2 linked regions of the Thermus aquaticus genome follow. The main gene of each other region encodes a partner of the protein of the gene in region 2 in a complex. Links are inferred from orthologs where the notes say so. Each region holds a gene or a part of one and is shown on either strand. Other genes may lie near its edges.

Region 1 (11,958 bases), 1.3 Mb from region 2 along the record:
CGGTGAGCCCCTGGGCCCTCCTCCTCCTCTTCTTTCCCCTCCTGCGCTTCCTTTTGGCCTGGCTCCTGGAAAAAAGCGGCCACGACGAGCTCCTGGTCCTCTTCGGCCTGGGCCTGGCCCTCCTGGGCGGGGAGGGCTTCCGCCAGCTCGGGCTTTCCCCCGAGCTGGGGGCCCTCTTCATGGGGGCCCTCCTCTCGGGCCACGCCAAGGGGGCGGAGATGGCCAAGGCCCTCTGGAGCCTCAAGGAGGCCTTTTTGGTGGCCTTCTTCCTGGAGATCGGCATGAAGCAGGGCCTGGCGGACGTGGAGGTGGGGCCTCTCTTTGGGCTTCTCCTCCTCTCCCTCCTCAAGGCCCCCCTCTTCTTCCTCCTCTTCCTCCTCCTGGGCCTCCGGGCCCGCACGGGCTTCGTGGCCGGGGTCTATCTGGGTAACTACTCGGAGTTCGCCCTGATCGTGGGCGTGGCCCTGGAGCGGGCGGGGCTTCTGCCCCTGGGCCTGGCCACCCTGGCCCTGACGGTGGCCCTTTCCATGGTGCTCTCGGCCCCCCCGGCCCGCCACAGCCACTCCCTTTACCGCCGTTTGGAGCCCCTCCTCCTCCGCCTGGAGCGCCGAGGCCCCCACCCCGACCAGGAGCCCCAAGGCCTGGACGGGGCCACGGCCCTCATCGTCGGTATGGGCCGCACCGGAGGGGCCGTCTACCGGATCCTGGAGGCGAGGGGGGAAAGGCCCGTGGGCCTGGACGCCGACCCGGAGAAGGTGGAGCGCCACCGGGCCAAGGGCCGGAGGGTCCTCTACGGCGACGCCGAGGACCCGGAGCTTTGGGAGAGGCTGGACCTCTCGGGGCTCAAGGCGGTGGTCCTGGCCCTGCCCGACCTGGAGGCCAAGCTCCTCGCCGCCCGCTGGATCAAGGAGCGGGGCTTCGGGGGCCTGGTGGCCGCCACCAGCTTCCACCTGGAGGAGGACCCCGCCCTGAAGGCCGCCGGCGTGGACCTCCTCTTCCACCCCTTGCGCGAGGCGGGGGAGCGCCTGGCGGAAAGGGTTCTGGAGGAACTGGCTATAATGGATGGGGTGAGCCATGGCCGGTCATAGCAAGTGGGCGCAGATCAAACGCAAAAAGGCCGCCAACGACCTGAAGCGCGGCAAGATCATCTCCAAGCACCTCCGGGCCATCCAAGCGGCCGCCCGGGCGGGGGGAAGCCCCTACCCCGAGGCCAACGTCCAGCTACGCAACGCCATTGAGGCCGCCCGGGCCGACGACGTGCCCATGGAGAACATTGAGCGCCTTCTCGCCAAGCTCCAAGGAGGCGGCGAGGGCGCCGAGCAGTACGAGGAGATCGTCTACGAGGGGTACGCCCCGGGGGGCGTGGCCGTCTTGGTTTACGCCCTCACCGACAACCGCAACCGCACCGCCGGCGAGGTGCGCCACGTCTTCGGCAAGTACGGGGGCTCTTTGGGCACCTCCGGGAGCGTGGCCTGGCAGTTTGAGAAGCGGGGGGTCATCGTCTCGGAGAACACCGAGGCCGCCCAGGAGGCCGCCATTGAGCTGGGGGCCCTGGACCTCGAGGAGGAAGGGGAAAGCCTCACCATCTACACCGAGCCCGGCGAGGTCTTCCGCATCGCCGAGGCCCTGAAGGCCCGGGGCATCCGGGTGGAGGACGCCGAGGTCATCCAGCGTCCCCAGAACGTGGTGGCCCTTCCCCCCGAGGAGGCGGCCAAGGTCCTGCGGCTGGTGGAGGCCCTCGAGGACCTGGACGACGTGCAGAACGTCTACACCAACCTGGACCCCGAAAGCCTCCAGGTGGAGGCCTAATCCCCGTCCTGGCTTGCGCCAGGATGGGGACCCTGGGGGGCTACCCCTTCTTGCGCTTCTTCTCCTCCCGCATAAGCCGGCGGCGCTCCGCCCGGGAAAGGCCCGGCTGGGGCGGAGGCGTGGTGGGCCGCTTCCGCTCGGTGAACCCTTCCGCCTGAGGCCTGGGCTCCGGCACGGGCACGTAAGGGGCCTCTCGCGCGGGCCGCACGGGCTCGGCCTCCACCTTGAGGCGGAAGAGGAACTTGGCCACCTCGGTTTTGATGAAGCTCACCATCTCGTTGAAGAGGCGGGTGGCCTCAATCTTGTACTCCTGGAAGGGGTCCTTCTGGCCGTAGCCCCTGAGGAAGATGCCCTGCCGCAGCACGTCCAGGTTGTGGAGGTGCTCCTTCCAGGCCGAGTCCACCACGTTGAGGATCACGAAGCGCTCCACGGCCCGCATCAGCGGAGGGGAGAGCTCCGCCTCCCGGGCCTCGTAGGCCTTGAGGGCCGCCTCCACCAGGCGCTCCACCCCCTCGTCCGGCTTCAGCCCCCTAAGCTCCTCAAAGGGGAAGTCCGCAAGCTGGGGCACCACGTCCAGAAGGGCGGTCTTCAGGCCCTCGAGGTCCCAGTCCTCGGGGTGGACCTGGGGGTTTAAGAAGTTCTCCGCCACGGAGGCCACCGTCTCCTCCACCATCCCCAACGCGGCCTCCTTCACCTCCTCGTCCTTACCCAGGAGGATTAGGCGGCGCTGGGCGTAGATGACCTCCCGCTGGCGGGCCATCACGTCGTCAAACTGCAAAAGCTGCTTGCGGATGGCGAAGTTGCGGTCCTCCACCCGCTTCTGGGCCCGCTCTATGGAGCGGCTCACCATGGGGTGCTCAATGGGCTCGGAGTCGTCAAAGCCCATGCGGTCCAACATGGCGATGACCCGGTCCGAGGCGAAGAGGCGCATGAGGTCGTCGTCAAAGGAGACGTAAAAGCGGCTTCCCCCCGGGTCCCCCTGGCGCCCGGCCCGGCCCCTTAGCTGGTTGTCAATGCGCCGGGACTCGTGCCGCTCGGTGCCCAGGATGAAAAGCCCTCCCAGGCTCCGCACCCGCTCCTCGTCAGCCTTGCACTCCTCCCGGATCTGGCGGATCCTCTCTATAAGCTCTTCCCGCACCCCAAGCTCCTGGGCTAGGGCCCGGGCCTCCTCCTCATGCCCCGCCACCATCTTCTTGATGAAGAGCTCCACCTTCCACTCGTAGCGGTCAAACCCCTCCTTCTCCAGGAGGGAGGCGGCCAGGTATTCGGGGTTCCCCCCCAGCTTGATGTCCGTGCCCCGCCCCGCCATGTTGGTGGCGATGGTGACGGTCTTGGAGCGGCCCGCCTGGGCCACGATCTCCGCCTCCTTGGCGTGGTGCTTGGCGTTTAGCACCTGGTGGGGGATGCCCTGGCGCAGGATGGCCAGGGTGTGCACCGCCCGCTTCAGGCCCTCCCAGGCCGTGCGCAGGTTCCCCTTCCTGGGGATGAGCTCCTCAAAGGGGGCCAGGTCCTCGTCCTTGAGGGCCGTGGGCCTCTCCAAGAGCTTCCTCAGGCGGTCCCAGGCCTCCCCCTGCTGCTTGGCGCTGGCCTTTTTTAGGAGCTCCACCCGCATCTCCAGCCGGGGGAAGTAGAGGCGGGGCTCCCTGAGCATCTGGGAGAGCCTCTCCGACTTCTCAATGCTGATGGTGCCCACCAGCACGGGCTGGCCCCGCTCGTACTTCTCGGCGATCTCCTCCACCACGGCATAGAACTTCCCCTTCTCCGTGCGGTAAACCACGTCGGGGAAGTCCTGGCGGATCATGGGGCGGTTGGTGGGCACCACCACCACGTCCATGCCGTAGATCTCCTGGAACTCCTTCTCCTCGGTCTTGGCGGTGCCCGTCATCCCGGCCCGCTTCTCGTAGAGGCGGAAGAAGTTCTGGTAGGTGATGGTGGCCAGGGTCTGGTTCTCCCGCTCAATCTTGACCCCCTCCTTGGCCTCAATGGCCTGGTGGAGGCCCTCCCCATAGCGCCTCCCCGGCATGAGGCGGCCGGTGAACTCGTCCACGATGATGACCTGGCCGTCCTGGACGATGTAGTCCCGGTCCCGGTGGTAGAGCTCCTTGGCCCGGATGGCCTGGATCAGCATGTGGGCCAGCTCCATGTTCTCCGGGCTGAAAAGCCCCTCCACCCCAAGGAGCTTCTCCGCCTTGGCGATGCCCTGCAGGGTCAGGTGGACGGAGCGGTTCTTCTCCTCAACGGTGTAGTCCCCCGTGGGCTCCTTGCGCACCCCGGGCTCCGGCGGCAGGCCCCTTTCCAGCTTCTTGGCGATCTCCGCCATCTTGTAGTACATGTCGGTGGCCTTTTCGGCGGGGCCGCTGATGATGAGAGGCGTGCGGGCCTCGTCAATGAGGATGGAGTCTACCTCGTCAATGATGGCGTAGTGGAGAGGGGTGTCGTGGCGCAGGACCAGCTGGTCCGGGCTGATGGCCATGTTGTCCCGCAGGTAGTCAAAGCCCAGCTCGGAGTTGGTGACGTAGGTGACGTCGCAGAGGTAGGCCTTGCGGCGCTCCTCGGGGGTGGAGCTATGCTGGATGACCCCCACGGAAAGGCCCAGGCCCCGGTAAACGGGCCCCATCCACTCGGCGTCCCGCCGAGCCAGGTAGTCGTTGACCGTGACCACGTGGACGCCCTTGCCGGTGAGGGCGTTGAGGGCCACGGCTAGGGTAGCCACCAGGGTCTTCCCCTCCCCGGTCTTCATCTCGGCGATCTTGCCCTCGTGGAGGACCGCCCCGCCGATGAGCTGCACGTCAAAGTGGCGCATGCCCAGGTAGCGCTTGGCGGACTCCCGGGTGAGGGCGAAGGCCATGGGCAGAAGCTCGTCCAGGCTGGCGCCCTGCTGGTGCTTCTCCTTAAGCTCCCGGTAGGCGGCGGCCAGGTCGGCGATCTTCTCCACCTCGGCCTCGAGGCGGTTGGTGAGCTCCACGACCTGCTTGTAGTAGCGGGCGATCTCCCGCTCGTTGTTGTCAAAAAGCTTCCGTATGAGGGCCAGCATCCTAAGCCCGATTGTACCCCGCTTGGATGAGAAACCCTTCAGGGGGCCTCGAGGGGCCAGTAGGCGGTGGCCCCCAAGGAGAGGGGGCTTGGGGGGAGGCCCGCCTGGAAGCGCCGCCAGGCGGCCAGGGCGATCATGGCCCCGTTGTCCTGGGAAAGCCCCTTGGGGGGGAAGTGGACCTCCAACCCCGCCTCCTTGAAGCGGGCCTGGAGGACCTGGTTGGCCGCCACCCCTCCGGCCACCAGGAGGACCCGGTGCCCCGTGTCCCGGGCCGCCCTCAGGACCACCTGGGCCAGGTGCCCGATGGCCGCCTCCTGGAAGCCCCGGGCGAGCCCCGGCTTGGGAAGGCCCTTTTCCAAGAGCTGCAGGGCCTTGGTCTTGAGGCCGGAGAAGCTGAACTCGTACCCCTCCTGGTCCTTGAGGGGGAGGGGAAAGGAAACAGGCTCCTCCGCCTCCTTGGCCAGGCGCTCAATCTCCGGCCCCCCGGGAAAGCCGAGGCCAAGAAGCCGCGCCACCTTGTCAAAGGCCTCCCCGGCGGCGTCGTCCCGGGTGGCCCCGAGGAGGCGGTAGCGCCCCAGGTCCAGGACCTCGTAGAGGTGGGTGTGCCCCCCCGAGGCCACCAGGGCCAGGAAGGGGGGCTTGAGGCCCTCGGGCCAGGCGGCGGCGATGTGGCCCTCCAGGTGGTGGATGGCGTAGAAGGGGCGCGTGAGGGCCCAGGCCAGGCCCTTGGCGAAGGTGTAGCCCACCAGGAGGGCCCCGATCAGGCCGGGCCCGCGGGTGGCGGCGATCAGGTCCAGGTCCTTGGGGCCGATCCCCGCCCGCCTCAGGGCCTCCTGGGTGAGGCGGGGGAGGACCTTGAGGTGCTCCCGGCTCGCCAGCTCCGGCACCACGCCGCCATAGGCCTCGTGGAGGGTCTGGCTCTGGACCAGGTTCACCACCACCTGGCCGTCTTGCACCAGGCCTACCCCGGTGTCGTCGCAGGAGGTGTCTACGCCCAGGACCCACATCCTCCCCGCACTCTAGCAAAACCCCCCAAGGGCGGCTAGGCTCAAGGGAAGGTGCTCTGGCTCCTCCTCCCCGTCCTCCTCCTCACCTACCTCCTCTACCGGAGGCGGGCCCCCAGGGCCAGGCCCTGGGCGGGGGTGTGGCTTTGGCGGAAGGGAAGGGCCCGGCGCTTTAGGCCCCGGCTGGACCTGAGGCTTTTCCTCCTGCTCCTCTCGGCCGCCCTCATGGTGCTGGCCCTCGAGGACCCCCCCCTGGCCCCCCCTCCTTTGGTCCTGGTGGTGGACGCCTCCGCCAGCATGGCCGCCGACGAAGGCGGGAAGACCCGGCTGGACCTGGCCAAGGAGAGGCTCCTGCCCCTTCTGGAAAGGGCCCCGGAGGCGGTCTTGGTGCGGGCCGGGGAGCGCCCGGAGGCCTTTGGCCCCGCCCCCGGGGTGGCCCTCCGGCCAAGGCTTCTCGCCCTGGAGGCGGGGGACAAAGGGGCGGACCTGGAAGGGGCCATGGCCCTGGGGAGGAGGCGCCTCAAGGCCCCGGTGGTGGTGGCCACCGACGGCCCGCCCCCGCCCGGGGCCGAGGGCTACCTGGGGGTGGGAAGCCCCAGGGAGAATCTGGGCCTCGTGGCCGTGGCCCCGGGGTTTCTGGCCCTGGGGAATAGCGCAAACCGCGCCTTCCTGGCCCGTGTGGAGGCGGGGGGGAAGGTTTGGGAGGTCCAGGTCCCCCCCAGGGGGTTCGCCCCCCTCCCGGGCCTCCCCACCCCCTTCACCGCCCGCCTTTTGGGCCAAGACGCCCTCCCCCTGGACGACGAGGCCGGCCTGGCCCTGAGGCGCCTGGGGGTGGACTACCCGATGCTTCCCGCCCTGGAGCGGCTTTTCCGCCTGCTGGGCGCCGCCCCTGGGGAGGAGGTCCAGGTGCGCATCGGGGTCCCGGAAGGCCCCCCCGCCAGGCCCAGCCTCTACCTGGCCCCTTCCGGGGGAAGCCCCACCCCCGTCCTCCTCACCGCCCCCCACCCCCTTCTGGAGGGCGTGGCCCTCCTGGGGGAGCGCCTCCCCCCGCCCCCAAGGCCCCAAGGCCCCTGGCGCGCCTTGGCCGAGGGGGAAGAGGGGGTGGGCCTCCTCTACTTCACCGAAGGGGGCCTTTACCTGCCGTCCCTTTCCGCCCTGCAGGACCGGCCCTTCTTCCCCCTCCTGGTCTACAACTTCCTCAGGCCCTACCGGGAGGTGAAGGTGGGCCTCCTGGCCCCGGAAGAGACCCTCCTCCCCACGCCCGAAAAGAGCTTCCTCCCCAAAGGCCAAGGAGGCGCGGGCCGGTACCTGGCCCTCCTGGCCGCCCTGGTGCTCCTCCTCGAGGCCCTCCTCTTCAGGCGATAATGGGCCCATGCGCTTTCGCCCCTTCACCGAGGAAGACCTGGACCGCCTCAACCAGGTGGCGGGGGAAAGGCCCCTAAGCCTTGGGGCCCTCCGCTTTTTCGCCCGCACCGGCCACTCCTTCCTGGCGGAGGAGGGGGAAAGGCCCCTGGGCTTCGCCCTGGCCCAGGCGGTCTGGCAGGGGGAGGCCACCACGGTCCTCATCACCCGTATAGAGGGGGAGGGCGAGGAGGTCTTACAGGGCCTCCTGAGGGCGGTGGTCAAGAGCGCCTACGATGCCGGGGTCTACGAGGTGGCCCTCCACCTGGACCCAAGCCGGAAGGCCCTGGAACGGGCCCTTCTGGAAGAGGGCTTCGCCGTGGGGCCTCTGGTCCTTTGCGTAAGGGTCCTGGGAAGCCGGGGGGCCAGGGGCGAGAGGCGGGGGGTCTTAGAATAGGGGCATGAACCGCGTCCTCATCGGCATCCGCGGGGAGCCCACCCCGGAGGGGATGGACCGCATCCTGAAGGCCCTGAGGGCTCTAGAAGGGGTGGAGGAGGCCCAGGCCACGGGCCCCGCCCAGCTCCAGGTCACCTACGACCCCCAGAGCCTCACGGTCATGGACCTGATCCGCACCATCCGCGAAGAGGGGTTTTTGGCGGGGATGCTTTAGATGTTGCCCGAGGCCCTGAAGGGGTTTTCCAGCTACCGGGAGTGGCTGGAGTCTTTGGAGGAGTTTCGGGGCCGCCTGGTCTTCGCCAGGACCATCCCCAAAGCGCCCCCAAAGCCCGCCCCCTACCGGGGAAGCTTCGCCGGGGTTCTGGAAGCCCTGGGCCTCGTCCCCTTCGCCCACCAGAAGCGGGCCCTGGAGGTTTTGGAAGAGGGGAAGAACCTGGTTATGGCCTACTCCACCGCCGCCGGCAAGAGCCTGGTCTTCCAGGCTCCCGTGCTGAAGGCGGCTTTGGAAGGGGAAACCAGCCTCCTCCTCTTCCCCACCAAGGCCCTGGCCCACGACCAGCTGAGGCGCCTCAAGGCCATGGCCAAGGCCCTGGAAATCCCCGGGGTCTTCCCCTACGACGGGGACACCCCAAGCCCCTTAAGGCGGAAGGCCCGGGAGGAGGGCCTCGTCCTCCTCTCCAACCCCGACATGCTCCACTTTGGCCTCCTCCCCCGGCACGGGGAGTGGGCCTCCTTCCTCTCCCGGCTCCGCTACCTGGTCCTGGACGAGCTCCACGCCTACCGGGGAGTCTTCGGCACCCACGTGGCCCTGGTCCTCTTCCGCCTCCTGCGCCTGGCCCGCCACTACGGGGCAAACCCCCAGGTCATCGCCGCCAGCGCCACCATCAAGAACCCCAAGGAGCACGCCGAGGCCCTCACCGGCCTTCCCTTCGTGGAGCTAAAAGAAGAGGTGGCCCGCTCGGAAAGGGAGCTTCTGGTCCTTCTGCCTAAGCCTTTGGACCCAAAGGGGGAAAGGCGGCGAAGCCCCCTCCTGGAAGCCGCCTACCTGGCCCGGGCCCTGGCCGACGAGGGGCTTAAGGGCCTGGTCTTCGCCAACAGCCGCAAAAGCGCCGAGCTCATCGCCCGCTACGCCGCCCACCCCGGGGTGCGCCCCTACCGGGCGGGCTACACGGCCAAGGAGCGGAGGCGGCTGGAGGAGGCCCTGAAGCGGGGGGAGGTGCGGGTCCTGGTCTCCACCAGCGCCCTGGAGCTGGGGGTGGACATCGGGGAGCTGGACGCCGTGGCCCTGGTGGGCTACCCGGGCTCCGTGGCCGCCTTCTGGCAGCGGGCGGGACGGGCGGGCCGGGGGGAGAGGCGGGCGCTGGTGGTCTTCATCCCCCGGGAGGACCCCCTGGACGAGTACTTCCTCCACCGCCCCGAGCTCCTCCTCAAGTCCCCTCCGGAGGAGGCCATCGCCGACCCCAAGAACCCCGTCCTCTGCCCCCTCCACCTCCACGCCGCCGCCTACGAGATGCCCCTTAGGCGGGAGGAGGTTCTCTGCCAGGAGGCCCTTACGGAGCTCAAGGAGAAGGAGGGCCGCCTCTACACCCAAAAGCGCCGCCCCCACCGGGAGATCACCCTGAGGGGGCTTGGGACCACCTTCACCCTGAGGGGTCCCGAGGGGGAGGTCCTGGGCTATCTGGACGAGCGCCAGGCCTACTGGGAGGCCCACCCGGGGGCCATCTACCTGCACCAGGGGGAAAGCTATTTGGTGCGGAACGTGGACCTAAAGAGGCGGGAGGTCTGGCTTCTTCCGGCCCTCGAGGACTACTACACCGAGCCCAGGGCGGAGAGCGACCTGGAGGTCCTTTCGGGGGAGCCCGTGGGCCACGGGGTCTACGTGGGCCGGGTGGTCCTCAGGGAAAGGGTGGTGGGCTATGTGAAGAAGCGCTTCTTCACGGGAAGCGTCCTGGAGGAGGTCCCCCTCCTCATGCCCGAGATCGCCTTCCCCACCGAGGCCCTCTGGTTCCACCCCCCCGAGGTGGTCCCCCCCCACCAGATCCCCGGGGGGATCCACGCCCTGGAGCACGCCATGATCGGCCTTCTGCCCCTTTTCGTCCTGGCGGAGCGCCAGGACATCGGGGGGCTTTCCTACCCCTTTTACCCCCGTCCCCTCCCCTCGGGCGGGGGGCCCACGGTCTTCATCTACGACGGCTACCCCGGGGGCGTGGGCTGCGCCCGGGCGGCGGCCCGCCGCTTTCCCGAGTGGCTTCGGGCCACTTTGGAGCTTTTGAAGGCCTGCCCCTGCGAGGAAGGGTGCCCCCGGTGCATCCTCTCCCCCAAGTGCGGCAACGGCAACCAGTACCTGGACAAGAAGGCGGCCCTCCTGCTTTGCGCCAACCTGGTCCTCTCCCTCCCCCCCAGGGTGGTGCATTAAACTCCTCCTATGAGCCAGGAGGGGACCGCCTTGGAAGAAAGCCCGGAAACCTTCTTCGCCCGCTTCCAGGCCCACGCCGTGGAAGTCCACCTCTTCCCCGAGCCCTGGGGAAGCCCCCTTCTGGAGGTGGGCGTGGGCGGGTTCATCCTCTACGCCTTTGACCGGGGCGCTCCCCCGGCCCCCACGGGCCGGGTCCGGGCCCTCCTCCACGGGGTGGCCCGGGAGGTGAAGCCTTGGGAGGGTGAGGCCTTCTTGGAGCTCATGGGCCCCGCCTACCGGATCGGGGGGAAGGCGAGGCCTCTGGGAGAGGGGTTTTACCTCCTGGAGGAGCCCATCCCCCTCCTCCTTTACAGCGAAACCCCCCTGCCCAGCCGGGCCCAGGTCCACCTCTGGCCCCCCCTGATGCTCTTCCGGGAGTGAGATGCGCTGCGCCTGCGGCCAGAAAAACCCCCCTGAGGCCCGGTTCTGCATGGCCTGCGGCCGGGCCCTGGGGGTGCTTCTGTCCGCAGAGAGGCGCTTTGTCAGCGTGGTCTTCTTTGACCTGGTGGGCTCCAGCCAGCGCTTCCGGGAGGGCCTCGAGGCCGCCTACCAGGCCCTCCAGGGGGTCCTGGAGGAGGCCGCCCGCATCGCTAGGGAGCACGGGGGCTTCGTCCACCGGTTTTTGGGCGACGGGGTTCTGGTCCTCTTCGGGGCCCCCAGGGCCCGGGGCCGGGAGCCCTGGCGGGCCCTGGAAGCCGCCTTGGGCATGGTCCGGGCCTCCCCCCTTCCCGCCCGGGTGGGGGTGGCCAGCGGGGAGGTGCTCTGGACCCCCCTGGGGGACGGCCAGGCGGGGGACCCCACCGCCCTGGGCCCCCCCGTGGTCCTGGCCGAGCGGCTCTCCAAGCTGGGAAGGCCGGGGGAGGTCCTCACCGACCGCCTCACCCTGGAGCTGGCCCGGGGGGCCCGGGGGGAGGCCGTGGGCCCCCTCGAGGCCCGGGGCCTGGGCCCGGTGGAGGCCTACCGGCTGCTGGAGGTCCGCCTGGAGCTGGACCCCGAGGGTGAAGCCCTCCTCGCCCGCCTCCGCCACACCTTCCGGGCTCCTCCGGCCCGGCTCAACCTGGTGGGCCCTCCAGGGAGTGGGAAAAGCCTCCTCCTGGACAGGTTCCTGGAGGACCCCCCCTTCCCCGCCGTGGTCCTGGAGCGAATGGGCCCCGAAACCCCCCTGCGGGTTACCCTTCTTGAGGCCGTGGAGAAGGCCTTTGGAAGCCCGGAGGTCCTCCTGGCCCAGGCGGGGCTACCCCCTAAGCTGGAAACCGCCTGGCGCTACAGCCTGGGCCTCCTTCCCCGCCCCAGCTGGAGCCGGGAGGCCCTGGAGGGGGCCATCCTCGAGGCCTGGCGGCGGGTCCTCCTCTCCCTGAAAGCGCCCCTCCTTCTGGTCCTCAAGGACCTCCACGCCCCGGACCTCACCTTGGAGCGCCTCCTCCTCCACCCCTTCCCCAACCTCCTCCTCCTTTTGGAAAGCCGCAGGCCCCTCTTCTCCCCCCACCTGGGCCTCAAAAGGGGCGAGGTCCCCCTCCTCCTCGCCCTCCAGCCGGCCCTGGACGCCCTCCCCTCCCGGGAGCGCCAGGCCCTTTTGGCCTGGGGGGTTCTGGGGGAGGTTCCCGAGGAGGCGCTAACGGGCCTGGTGGGAGCCTTTTCCCGGGAGAGGCTCTTTCGGGAAGGGCTCCTTGAGGGGAACCGGCCCCTCGAGGAGGTGGGCGAGGCCGCTCTCCGCCTCGTGCCCGCCGAAACCCAGCGGGCCTGGCACCTGGAGGCGGCCAGGCTCTACCAAAAGCGGGGCCAGCTCCTCCCCATGGCCCGGCACCTCCACCGGGCGGGCGAGGGGCGGCAGGCGGCCCTCACCCTCCGCCTCCTGGCG
Region 2 (8,812 bases):
GCCACTCCTTTCCGGAGCACCAAAAGGAGGTGCTCCAAATACGCCTCCACCTCCAGCTGGGGGTTGCACCCCAAGGCGGCCATCACCGCGGCCGTGGCCTTGGGCGAAAGCTCGGGGCGCACCGCCCCCTCCTCCTGGCCGCTTTTCACCAGCTCCTCCAGAAGGTCCAGGTAGTGCTGGTGAAGCCCCTTGAGCCAAGGGGTGGGGTCCGCCATGGCCTCCCGGGCCACGGCCGCCCAGAGCCCCCTCCACTCCGCGATCCAGGCCAGGCGCTTTTGCAGAAGGCGCTCCAGCCGCACAAAAAAAGGCGCCCGCAGGCGCACGATCTCCTCCACCTCCCGGTAGAAGGCCCAGGTTCGCTCCTCCACCAGGGTTTTCAGGAGGTCCTTCTTGTCGCGGAAGTAGAGGTAGATGGTTCCCTTCCCCACCTCGGCCTTGCGGGCCACGTCCTCCATCTTCAGGCCGGAAAGGCCCTTTTCCCGGAGAACTTCCAGAGTGGCCTGAAGGATGGCCTCGCGTTTGCCCTTGGGCAAGGCCCCCGGAAGGGACACCATCGCGGCCACGCCCCCAAGTTTACCACAGCGCCCTTTTCCTTTCATGAGGAAGCGGCTACCCTAAAGGTAAGGAGGAGGTATGCGGCAGGGCTTCTTCGCCTTCCTCACCGCCGATCCTTTACGGGGGTCCTTGCGGGCCGTGGAGGCTAGGCTCCTGGAGGAGGCCCGGGGGGAGGCTCTTTTCCTGGTGCCCTACCCCTTGCGGGATCTGGCGGAGGCCTGGCGGCTGGCCTGGGGGAGCCTGGGCCTCAAGCGGGGCCGGGTCCTGTACCTTAGGCGGCGGGAAGAGGCCTTTGACCAGGACGTGGCCCGGGAGGTGGCGGAAAGCCCCCTGGTCCTCCTGGCCGCCGAGGGCCTGCCGGAGTTCTTGGACCTCATCCGGGGGAGTCTGGTCCTGGAGGCCCTCCTCTGGGTGCACCGCCAGGGGGGTGGGGTGGTGGCCCTGGGTGAGGCCGGGGGCCTTCTGGGGGAAGCCGCCTTCTACCCCCTCGAGGGCCAGGTGCGGGCCGCCTTGGGCCTTTCCCTCCTCCGGGGCCTGGCCCTTCTGCCCCGGGTGGAGGAGCGGGGGCGGTTTCTGGCCCTTTCCCAGCTGGTGGCCGACAACCCCGACCTGGTGGGCCTGGGGCTTCTGGAAAACACCGCCTTGCGCCTCCTTAAGGGCCTGGGGGAGGTCTGGGCGGGCGGGGTGACCCTGGTGGACGCCGGCGGGGCCGAGTTCACGGGCCGGGGGGTCCGGGGGCTTCGGGTGGACGTCCTCTCGGCGGGGGAGCGCTTTCCCCTGCCCGTCCTGTAGCATGGGAGCATGCCCTCGGGGCGGACGCACGAGGCCATCAACCTGACCCTTTTGGGTCTGGGCGGGGCCCTTTACCTGGCCCAGGGGGGCTCGCCGGAAGAGCCCAGGGCCCTGGCCTTCCTCCTGGGCTACCTGGCGGGCACCTTTCTCCTCTCCCCGGACCTGGACCTGGCGGAAAAGGGGGTGCGGGCCCAGGGGCGCTGGGGGGTCCTGGGGGCCCTCTGGCGGCCTTACGGCTGGCTCTTCCGCCACCGGGGCCTCTCCCACACCTGGATTCTCGGCCCCCTGACCCGTCTGGGCTACCTTCTCCTTCTCCTCTTCCTCCTCTATGGCCTCCTGAAGGGGGTGGCCGCCTTTATGGGGGCCTCGCTTGCCCTGGCCCTTCCTCCTCTGCCCAAGGAGGTGCTCCTTTTTGGCCTGCTGGGCTACTACCTCTCCCAGTGGCTCCACCTGGTGGCGGACGGCATCTGGCCCGACCACGACCTGAGGCGGCTCAAGCGGCCAAGGTAAGGCGGTTTACACACCCCCGCCTCCCGGGGTGCAGAATGGCCTTATGAGGAAAATCTGGCCTTTGGCTCTACTCTTTCTCTTGGGCCTGGCCCAGGCGGTGGGCCTAGGGGAGCGCATCCCCGACTTCGCCCTTCTGGACCCGGCGGGGAAGCCTATCACCCGGGACACCATGAAAAAGCCCGCCGTCATCGTCTTCTGGGCCAGCTGGTGCCCGGTGTGCAAGGCCGAGTTTCCCGGGCTCCACAAAGTGGCCGAGGAGACCAAGGTGCCCTTTTACGTCATCAGCCGCGAGCCCAAGGACACCAAGGAGCTGGTCCTCACCTACATGAAGGCCTACCCTCGCTTCATCCCCCTTCTGGCCTCGGCCAAGGATAAGCCCCACGAGGTGGCGGCCCGCTTTAAGGTGCCGGGCCAGCCCTGGACCTTTGTGGTGGACCAGGGGGCCAGGGTGGTGGCCTTCTTCGCCGGGCGGGCGGGGCGGGAGGCCCTTTTAGACGCCCTCCTGTTGGCCGGGGTGGAGCTCCCATAGCTCCGCCTGCCGGGCTTCCCCCTGGGGGGTGAGGCGGAGGAGGAAGTCCGCTTCCAGGTCCTCGGGCCTGCCCCACTCCACCAGGGTGAGGCGGGCTTCTTCCTGGGCGGCCAGGAGGTGGGGCAGGAGGGCCTTGGGGTCTTTCAGGCGGTAGAGGTCGGCGTGGACCAGGGGGCCCTCCGGGGTGGGGTAGGTGTGGATGAGGGTGTAGGTGGGGCTGGTGACCCGGCCCGGGAAGCCCAAGGCCTCGGCCAGGAAGCGGACGAAGGTGGTCTTGCCTGCCCCCAGGGGGCCTTCCAGGGCCACCACCGCCCCCCGGGGCAGGAGGGGGAGGACCTCCCGGGCCAGGGCCCGGGTGTCCTCGAGGGCCTTTAGGGTGCGCTCAAGGAGAAGCCGCATAAAGGAAAAAGGCCCCGCAGGGCCTTCTGGTGCCGGGAGCGGGACTTGAACCCGCACGCCCTTGCGGGCACCACCCCCTCAAGATGGCGTGTCTACCAGTTCCACCATCCCGGCAGGGCGCGCCTTAGGCGCAAGCTTCAGTTTAGCAAAAGCCCTCCCCTTGTCAAGGTGCGCCTTCGGGACATTTGTCCCTTGGACTTTGCGCTATGGTACCCGTGAAAAGCACGCGCTAAGGGGTAGGCATGGAGAGCGCCCTTCCGCTTATGGATCTCCCCGGGCCCTTGATGGAACTCGTAGGACCTCTCCCGTAGCCTTAGCCCTTAAGACCGGAGGTGGTATGCGGCGACGAAACCGCTGGGTCAAGACCCTCTTCTGGGGCACAGTGCTGGGGATCTTCGCCCTTTTGCTGGTGGTCTTCTCCGGGGTGGCGGTGGGGGCCTTTGAGCAAAGGACCTTACCTGTGGACCAGCCCGTCCCCTTCAGCCACGCCTTTCACGCCGGTGGGCTTGGCCTTTCCTGCCGCTACTGCCACCCTTCCGTGGAGAGGGCGGCCTACGCGGGGCTTCCCCCCACCGAGACCTGCATGACCTGCCACACCTTTATCAAGGCCGACAGCCCCAACCTGGCCCTGGTGCGCAAGAGCTGGGAGACCGGGGAGCCCATCCGCTGGAACCGGGTCATCAACCTCCCCGACTTCGTCTACTTCCACCACGGGGCCCACGTGGCCAAGGGGGTGGGGTGCGCCGAGTGCCACGGCCGGGTGGACCAGATGACCGTGGTCTACCAGCCCCAGGCCTTCACCATGAAGTTCTGCCTCTCCTGCCACCGCAACCCCGAGGCCCACCTGAGGCCCAGGGAGCAGGTCTTCAACATGGCCTATGAGCCTGACCCTGAGCTCGGCAAGAAGCTCAAGGAGGCCTACGCCATCCGCTCGGCCGAGGCCCTGACCAGCTGCAACACCTGCCACCGCTAGGAGGAGCGATGCCCGAGCGCGGATACGGAGAATCTCTGGAAAAGGAGCTCTTCCGGGAGGAGTTCCCCTTCGGCCCCGTGAGCCGGAGGGGGTTTTTGGCCCTGGGGCTCCTCACCCTGGCCGCCTGCACCCCGGTGGTGCGGCGCCAGGGGGTACCCTACGTGCGCCAGCCCGAGTGGGTGGTGGAGGGGGGGAGGGCGGAGTTCGTCACCGCCGTGCCCCACGCCGGCTTGGCCGAGCCGGTTTTGGTGCGCCACTACCAGGAAAGGCCCCTCTTCCTGGCCCCCCTCGAGGCCGCCATGAGCCCCTACCCCCTGGCAGGCCTCTACGCCCTCTACGACCCGGATCGCAAGGGGAAGGCCCCGGACTGGGAGGGCTTCTTGGCCGCCTGGCGCAAGGCCCTGGGGGAAGGGGAGACCCTCCTGGTCCTTCCCCGCCTAGCCTCGCCCCGCCTCGAGGGCCTTCTGGAAAGGGCCCAGGCCCGCTACCCCAACCTGAAGGTGGCCCGGTTTGAGGCCTGGAGCCTGGAAAACGTCTACCGGGGGGCGGAGATCCTCTTCGGCCAGAGGGCCTGGCCCGTCTACGCCCCGGAGAAGGCCGAGGTGGTCCTCCTCCTGGACGTGGACCTCCACGAGCACCCGGCGGGCTACCTCTGGTGGGCCGCCTTAAGTGGGAGGCGCATCCCTCCCATGAACCGCATCTACGCCGTGGAAAGCGGGGCGGGCCTTTTGGGGGCCATGGCCGACCACCGCCTGGCCCTGAAGCCCAGCGCCCTAGAGGCCTTCCTCCTGGACCTGGCCAAGGCCCTGGGCGTCCTCCCAGGAAGCCCCACCTCCTCCTATGGGGGCTTCCTCCCCGCCCTGGTGGAGGACCTCCTGCGGGGCGGCCTCCTCCTCCCTGGGGTCCACCTCACCCCCGCCGCCCAGGCCCTGGCCATGGCGGTGAACGCCAGGCTGGGGGCCCCGGTGCGCTACGTGCCTCCCCTGGAGAAGGAGGCGGCCACGCCCGGGGCCTTCCTGGAGGCGGAAAGGGCCGAGCGCCTGGTGTGGGCGGCCGAGGGGCCCCTGCCGGACCTGAAGGGCAAGGGCTTCGCCGCCTACCTGGGCCTCTACCCCAAGGAGGCGCCCTTCAGCCTCCCCCTGGCCCACCCCCTCGAGGCGGGCGGGCAGTACCGGGACGCCCTAGGCCGCCTCTGGCCCGCCCAGGCCCTGGTCAAGCCCCTCTACGGGGGCAGGAGCCTGGAGGAGGTTCTGGCGGGACTTCTCGGGGAGGACCTCCCCGCCCTCACCCCCGAGGAGAAGCGGGCCCTGGCCGAGGGGCGCCCCCTGGAGGAGGCGAGGCCTCTGGCCCTCGCCCCCAAACCCGGCCTGGAAGGCCGCCTCCCCCCCTTGAGGCAGGAGGCCCCCCTGGAGCTCACCCTCCGTCCCGACGCCAGCCTCTACGATGGGCGCTACCGGGAAAACCCCTACCTCCAGGAGCTTCCCCGGCCCCTTACCCGCCTGGTCTGGGACGGGGCCCTCCTTATGGGGGAGGAGGAGGCGGAGGCCCTGGGCCTTTTGGCGGAGGTCCGGGCCCGGGAGCGCCGGGCGGACCCCAGGAGGCCTCTCCTCAGGGTGAAGGCCGGGGGCCGGGAGGCCCTCCTTCCCCTCTGGCCCCTGCCGGGTCTGGCCAAGGGGAGCCTTTTGGCCCCCCTTTCCCACTTTTTCCACCCCGAGGGGGTTGCCTTCCCCGCCGAGGTGGCCGCCACGGGCCGGGACTACCCCCTGGTCTCCACCCAGTACCACGGCTACCTGGGCGAGGTGGAGGCGGTGAAGGTCCTGGCGGAAGAGGAGGCCCTGAAGGCCAAGCCCAAGGAGGAGAAGCGCCTCTCCTTCTACCCCCCCTGGCCCCAGGGGGAGCACGCCTGGGCCATGAGCGTGGACCTTTCCCGGTGCGTGGGGTGCGGCCTCTGCACCCTGGCCTGCCAGATTGAGAACAACATCCCCGTGGTGGGCAAGGAGGAGGTGGCCAAGGGGCGGGAGATGCACTGGATCCGCATAGACCGCTACTTCGCCGAGGAAGGGGTTTTGCACCAGCCCGTCATGTGCCAGCACTGCGAGAAGGCCCCCTGCGAGGCGGTCTGCCCGGTGGCCGCCACCGAGCACTCCACCGAGGGCCTGAACCTCATGGTCTACAACCGTTGCGTGGGCACCAAGTACTGCTCCGCCAACTGCCCCTACAAGGCCCGGCGCTTCAACTTCTTCCCCTACGCCGAGGCCTTCATCGGCCAGGGGGACCCCAGGCGGGCCAAGGAGAGCCCCCTGGCCCTCCTCATGAACCCCGAGGTCACGGTCCGTAGCCGCGGGGTCATGGAGAAGTGCACCTACTGCGTCCAGCGGATAGAAGAGGCCCGGGCCCAGGCGGCGGTGGAGGGGCGGAAGATCCGCCCCGGGGAGATCAAGACCGCCTGCCAAGAGGTCTGCCCGGGGAAGGCCATCCACTTCGGGGACCTCCTGGACCCCGAGGACCCCATCCAGGCTCACCGGCAGGAGGGGCGGCACTACGCCCTTCTGGAGGAGGCCAACACCTGGCCCCGGACCACCTACCTGGCCCACCTGAAGAACAAGAACCCCAAGCTCAAGGAGGCGGAGCATGGCGGATAAGCCCCATCCCGACCACGACCTGATCCAGGGGGAGTGGACGGAAAAGACCCTGGTGGAAAAGCTCTTGGAGCCCGTGGAGAAGCCTCCCCCCAGGCCCTGGAGGGTGGTTCTGGCCGTGGGGGGCCTCCTGACCCTGGTCTGGCTCTACGCCATCTTCGTCACCTTCGTGAGGGGCCTGGGCACCTGGGGCATCAACCAGCCCGTGGCCTGGGGCTTTGACATCGTCCACTTCGTCTGGTGGATCGGCATCGGCCACGCCGGGACCCTGATCAGCGCCATCCTGGTCCTCATGCGCCAGAACTGGCGGGACTCCCTGAACCGGGTCACCGAGGCCATGACCCTCTTCGCCGTGCTGGCGGCGGCCACCTACCCCCTGATCCACATGGGCCGGCCCCAGAACTTCTACTGGGTCTTCCCCTACCCCACCCACTTGGCCCTCTGGCCCCAGTACAAAAGCCCCCTCTCCTGGGACGTGCTGGCCATCATGACCTACCTCACCATCTCCACCCTCTTCCTCTACCTGGGCCTGATCCCCGACCTGGCCCTCCTTCGGGAGCGGAGCCAGGGCTGGCGGAGGAAGCTTTACGGCTGGCTCTCCCTGGGCTGGACGGGGAACGCGGTCCACTGGCAGCGCTACCGGGCGGTCTACGTCCTCCTCGCGGGCCTCGCCACCCCGGTGGTCATCTCCGTCCACTCCGTGGTCAGCATGGACTTCGCCTACGGCCTGGTCCCGGGGTGGCACCTCACGGTCTTCCCCCCCTTCTTCGCCGCCGGGGCCATTTATTCGGGCTTCGCCATGGCCCTCACCCTCATCATCCCCTTGCGGAAGTGGTACCGCCTCGAGGGGGTCATCACCGAGAGGCACCTGGACTGGATGGCCAAGGTGACCCTGGCCAGCGGCCTCGGGGTGGCCTACATCTACCTCCTGGAGATCTTCATCGCCTGGTACTCGGGCGAGCCCCATGAGTGGGCCCAGCAGCTTTGGCGCATGACCGGTCCCTACGCCCCCTACTACTGGGCCATGATGCTCATCAACGTGGTCCTCCTCCAGACCCTCTGGTTCCCCCGCTTCCGCAAAAACCTCACCTGGCTCTTCATCTTCTCCATCCTGGCCAACGTGGGCATGTGGCTGGAGCGCTTTGTGATCGTAGTCATTAGCCTCTCCAAGGACTTCCTGCCGGGGAACGCCCACCTTTACTACCCCACCTGGGTGGACTGGGCCTTGTACCTGGGGACCATCGGCTTCTTCCTCTTCGGCCTGGCCCTTTTCATCCGCATCTTCCCTCCCATCGCCGTGGCGGAGATGGTCCACCTCTTCCACAAGCTGAGGAAGCACTAGGAGGCGGGTATGCTCTACGGACTCATGGCCTACTTTGACGCGCCCGAGAAGCTTTTGAAGGCCATAGGGGCCCTGAAGGAGGCGGGCTACCGCCGGATGGAGGCCCTCACCCCCAACCCGGTGGAGGGGGTGGAGAGGCTTCTCGGCGGGGACGGGCGGATCCCCTGGGTGGCCTTCGCCCTGGGGGTCTTGGGGGCGGGGCTGGCCCTTTTCCTCCAGGTCTACACCACCCTGGACTACCCCATGAACGCCAGCGGCAAACCCCTTCTGGGCTGGCCCGCCTTCATCCCCGTCACCTTTGAGCTCACCATCCTCACCATCACCGTGGGCATCTTCCTCTATCTCCTCTACCAAAACGGCCTGCCCCTGGCCGACCACCCCGCCGTCCGGGCCCCCGGCTACGTCCGGGTCCTTCTGGACCAGTACGGCCTTTTTGTTTACGCCTCCGACCCCCGGTTTGACCTGGAGGCCACCCGGGCCCTTCTGGAGTCCCTGGGGGCGGAGGTGGAGGAGGTGCGCCGTGCGTAGCCTCTTCTTCCTCCTTCTTCCCCTCCTTTCCGCCTGCGGCTGGATGTGGGACCAGCCCAAGGTCAAGGCCTTCCGGGACTCCCCCCTGCCGGTGGCCGTGGCCGAGGAGCGGGTCCGCTTCGGCGACAACCTGGACCTGGTGGCCAGGACCGGCCTCCGCCCCGAAGGGGGCTTCGCCGAGAGCACCTACGCCTTCACCGAGGCGGACCTCCTTCGGGGAAAGGTCCTCTACCAGAGCTTCTGCGCCATCTGCCACGGGGCCAAGGGAGAGGGGGATGGCCGGGTGATCCCCCTGGGGATGCCCAAGCCCCGCTCCTTCCAGGCGGTGCGGGACCAGCCCGAGGGGTACTTCTACTTCGCCGCCACCAACGGCTTTGGCCGCATGCTCTCCTACAAGAGCCGCATCCCCGAAAGGGAGCGCTGGCTCATCGCCCGCTACATCAAGCAGTGCCTCCTCCTGGAGGCCTGCCCCCCGGAGGTAGTCAATGCAGAGGTCCATTGAGCTGACCCCGTCCTGGCCCCTTCTCTTCGGCCTCGGCCTCTAC

Evidence for each region.
Region 1: the proteins of tsaE (region 2) and tsaD are in contact, whole or in part, in a crystal structure (PDB 6N9A), measured with the Thermotoga maritima proteins. The link is inferred for Thermus aquaticus from one-to-one orthologs. Residues at the interface, in WP_004082108.1 of Thermotoga maritima: Leu37, Gly38, Lys46, Lys57, Val59, Lys60, Ser61, Thr63, Phe64, Thr65, Leu66, Met67, Val69, Pro71, Tyr82, Arg83, Leu84, Asp86, Asp88, Phe89, Asp93, Ile128, Asp130, Glu131, Arg134; in WP_004082750.1 of Thermotoga maritima: Cys10, Asp11, Arg49, His50, Leu82, Gly84, Gly135, Gly136, Glu154, Thr155, Leu156, Asp157, Asp158, Ser159, Glu162, Asp165, Lys166, Arg169, Leu170, Tyr175, Lys213, Thr214, Leu217, Tyr218, Gln221, Arg222, Asn324.

What each region holds. Positions count from the first base shown.
Region 1 is NZ_LHCI01000106.1:2,029,792-2,041,749, forward strand. What follows is about bases 3,867-6,838. They hold tsaD (tRNA (adenosine(37)-N6)-threonylcarbamoyltransferase complex transferase subunit TsaD), read right to left. Parts: upstream 5,851-6,838; coding sequence 4,882-5,850; downstream 3,867-4,881. Other genes in these bases: secA (preprotein translocase subunit SecA), read right to left, coding at 3,867-4,843; BVI061214_RS11730 (vWA domain-containing protein), read left to right, coding at 5,902-6,838. Outside these bases: BVI061214_RS11710 (cation:proton antiporter family protein), read left to right, coding at 1-1,088; BVI061214_RS11715 (YebC/PmpR family DNA-binding transcriptional regulator), read left to right, coding at 1,075-1,809; more of secA, read right to left, coding at 1,850-3,866; more of BVI061214_RS11730, read left to right, coding at 6,839-7,212; BVI061214_RS11735 (DUF1999 family protein), read left to right, coding at 7,220-7,645; BVI061214_RS11740 (heavy-metal-associated domain-containing protein), read left to right, coding at 7,650-7,859; BVI061214_RS11745 (DEAD/DEAH box helicase), read left to right, coding at 7,860-10,061; BVI061214_RS11750 (hypothetical protein), read left to right, coding at 10,071-10,481; BVI061214_RS11755 (zinc-ribbon domain-containing protein), read left to right, coding at 10,483-11,958.
Region 2 is NZ_LHCI01000106.1:683,964-692,775, forward strand. What follows is about bases 1,067-3,914. They hold tsaE (tRNA (adenosine(37)-N6)-threonylcarbamoyltransferase complex ATPase subunit type 1 TsaE), read right to left. Parts: upstream 2,786-3,914; coding sequence 2,348-2,785; downstream 1,067-2,347. Other genes in these bases: BVI061214_RS04740 (type 1 glutamine amidotransferase family protein), read left to right, coding at 1,067-1,347; BVI061214_RS04745 (metal-binding protein), read left to right, coding at 1,357-1,857; BVI061214_RS04750 (TlpA family protein disulfide reductase), read left to right, coding at 1,901-2,386; BVI061214_RS04765 (cytochrome c3 family protein), read left to right, coding at 3,123-3,758; BVI061214_RS04770 (4Fe-4S dicluster domain-containing protein), read left to right, coding at 3,767-3,914. Outside these bases: BVI061214_RS04735 (TetR/AcrR family transcriptional regulator), read right to left, coding at 1-554; more of BVI061214_RS04740, read left to right, coding at 634-1,066; more of BVI061214_RS04770, read left to right, coding at 3,915-6,400; nrfD (NrfD/PsrC family molybdoenzyme membrane anchor subunit), read left to right, coding at 6,390-7,739; BVI061214_RS04780 (DUF3341 domain-containing protein), read left to right, coding at 7,749-8,267; BVI061214_RS04785 (c-type cytochrome), read left to right, coding at 8,260-8,769; BVI061214_RS04790 (hypothetical protein), read left to right, coding at 8,753-8,812. UniProt on the Escherichia coli protein: Required for the formation of a threonylcarbamoyl group on adenosine at position 37 (t(6)A37) in tRNAs that read codons beginning with adenine.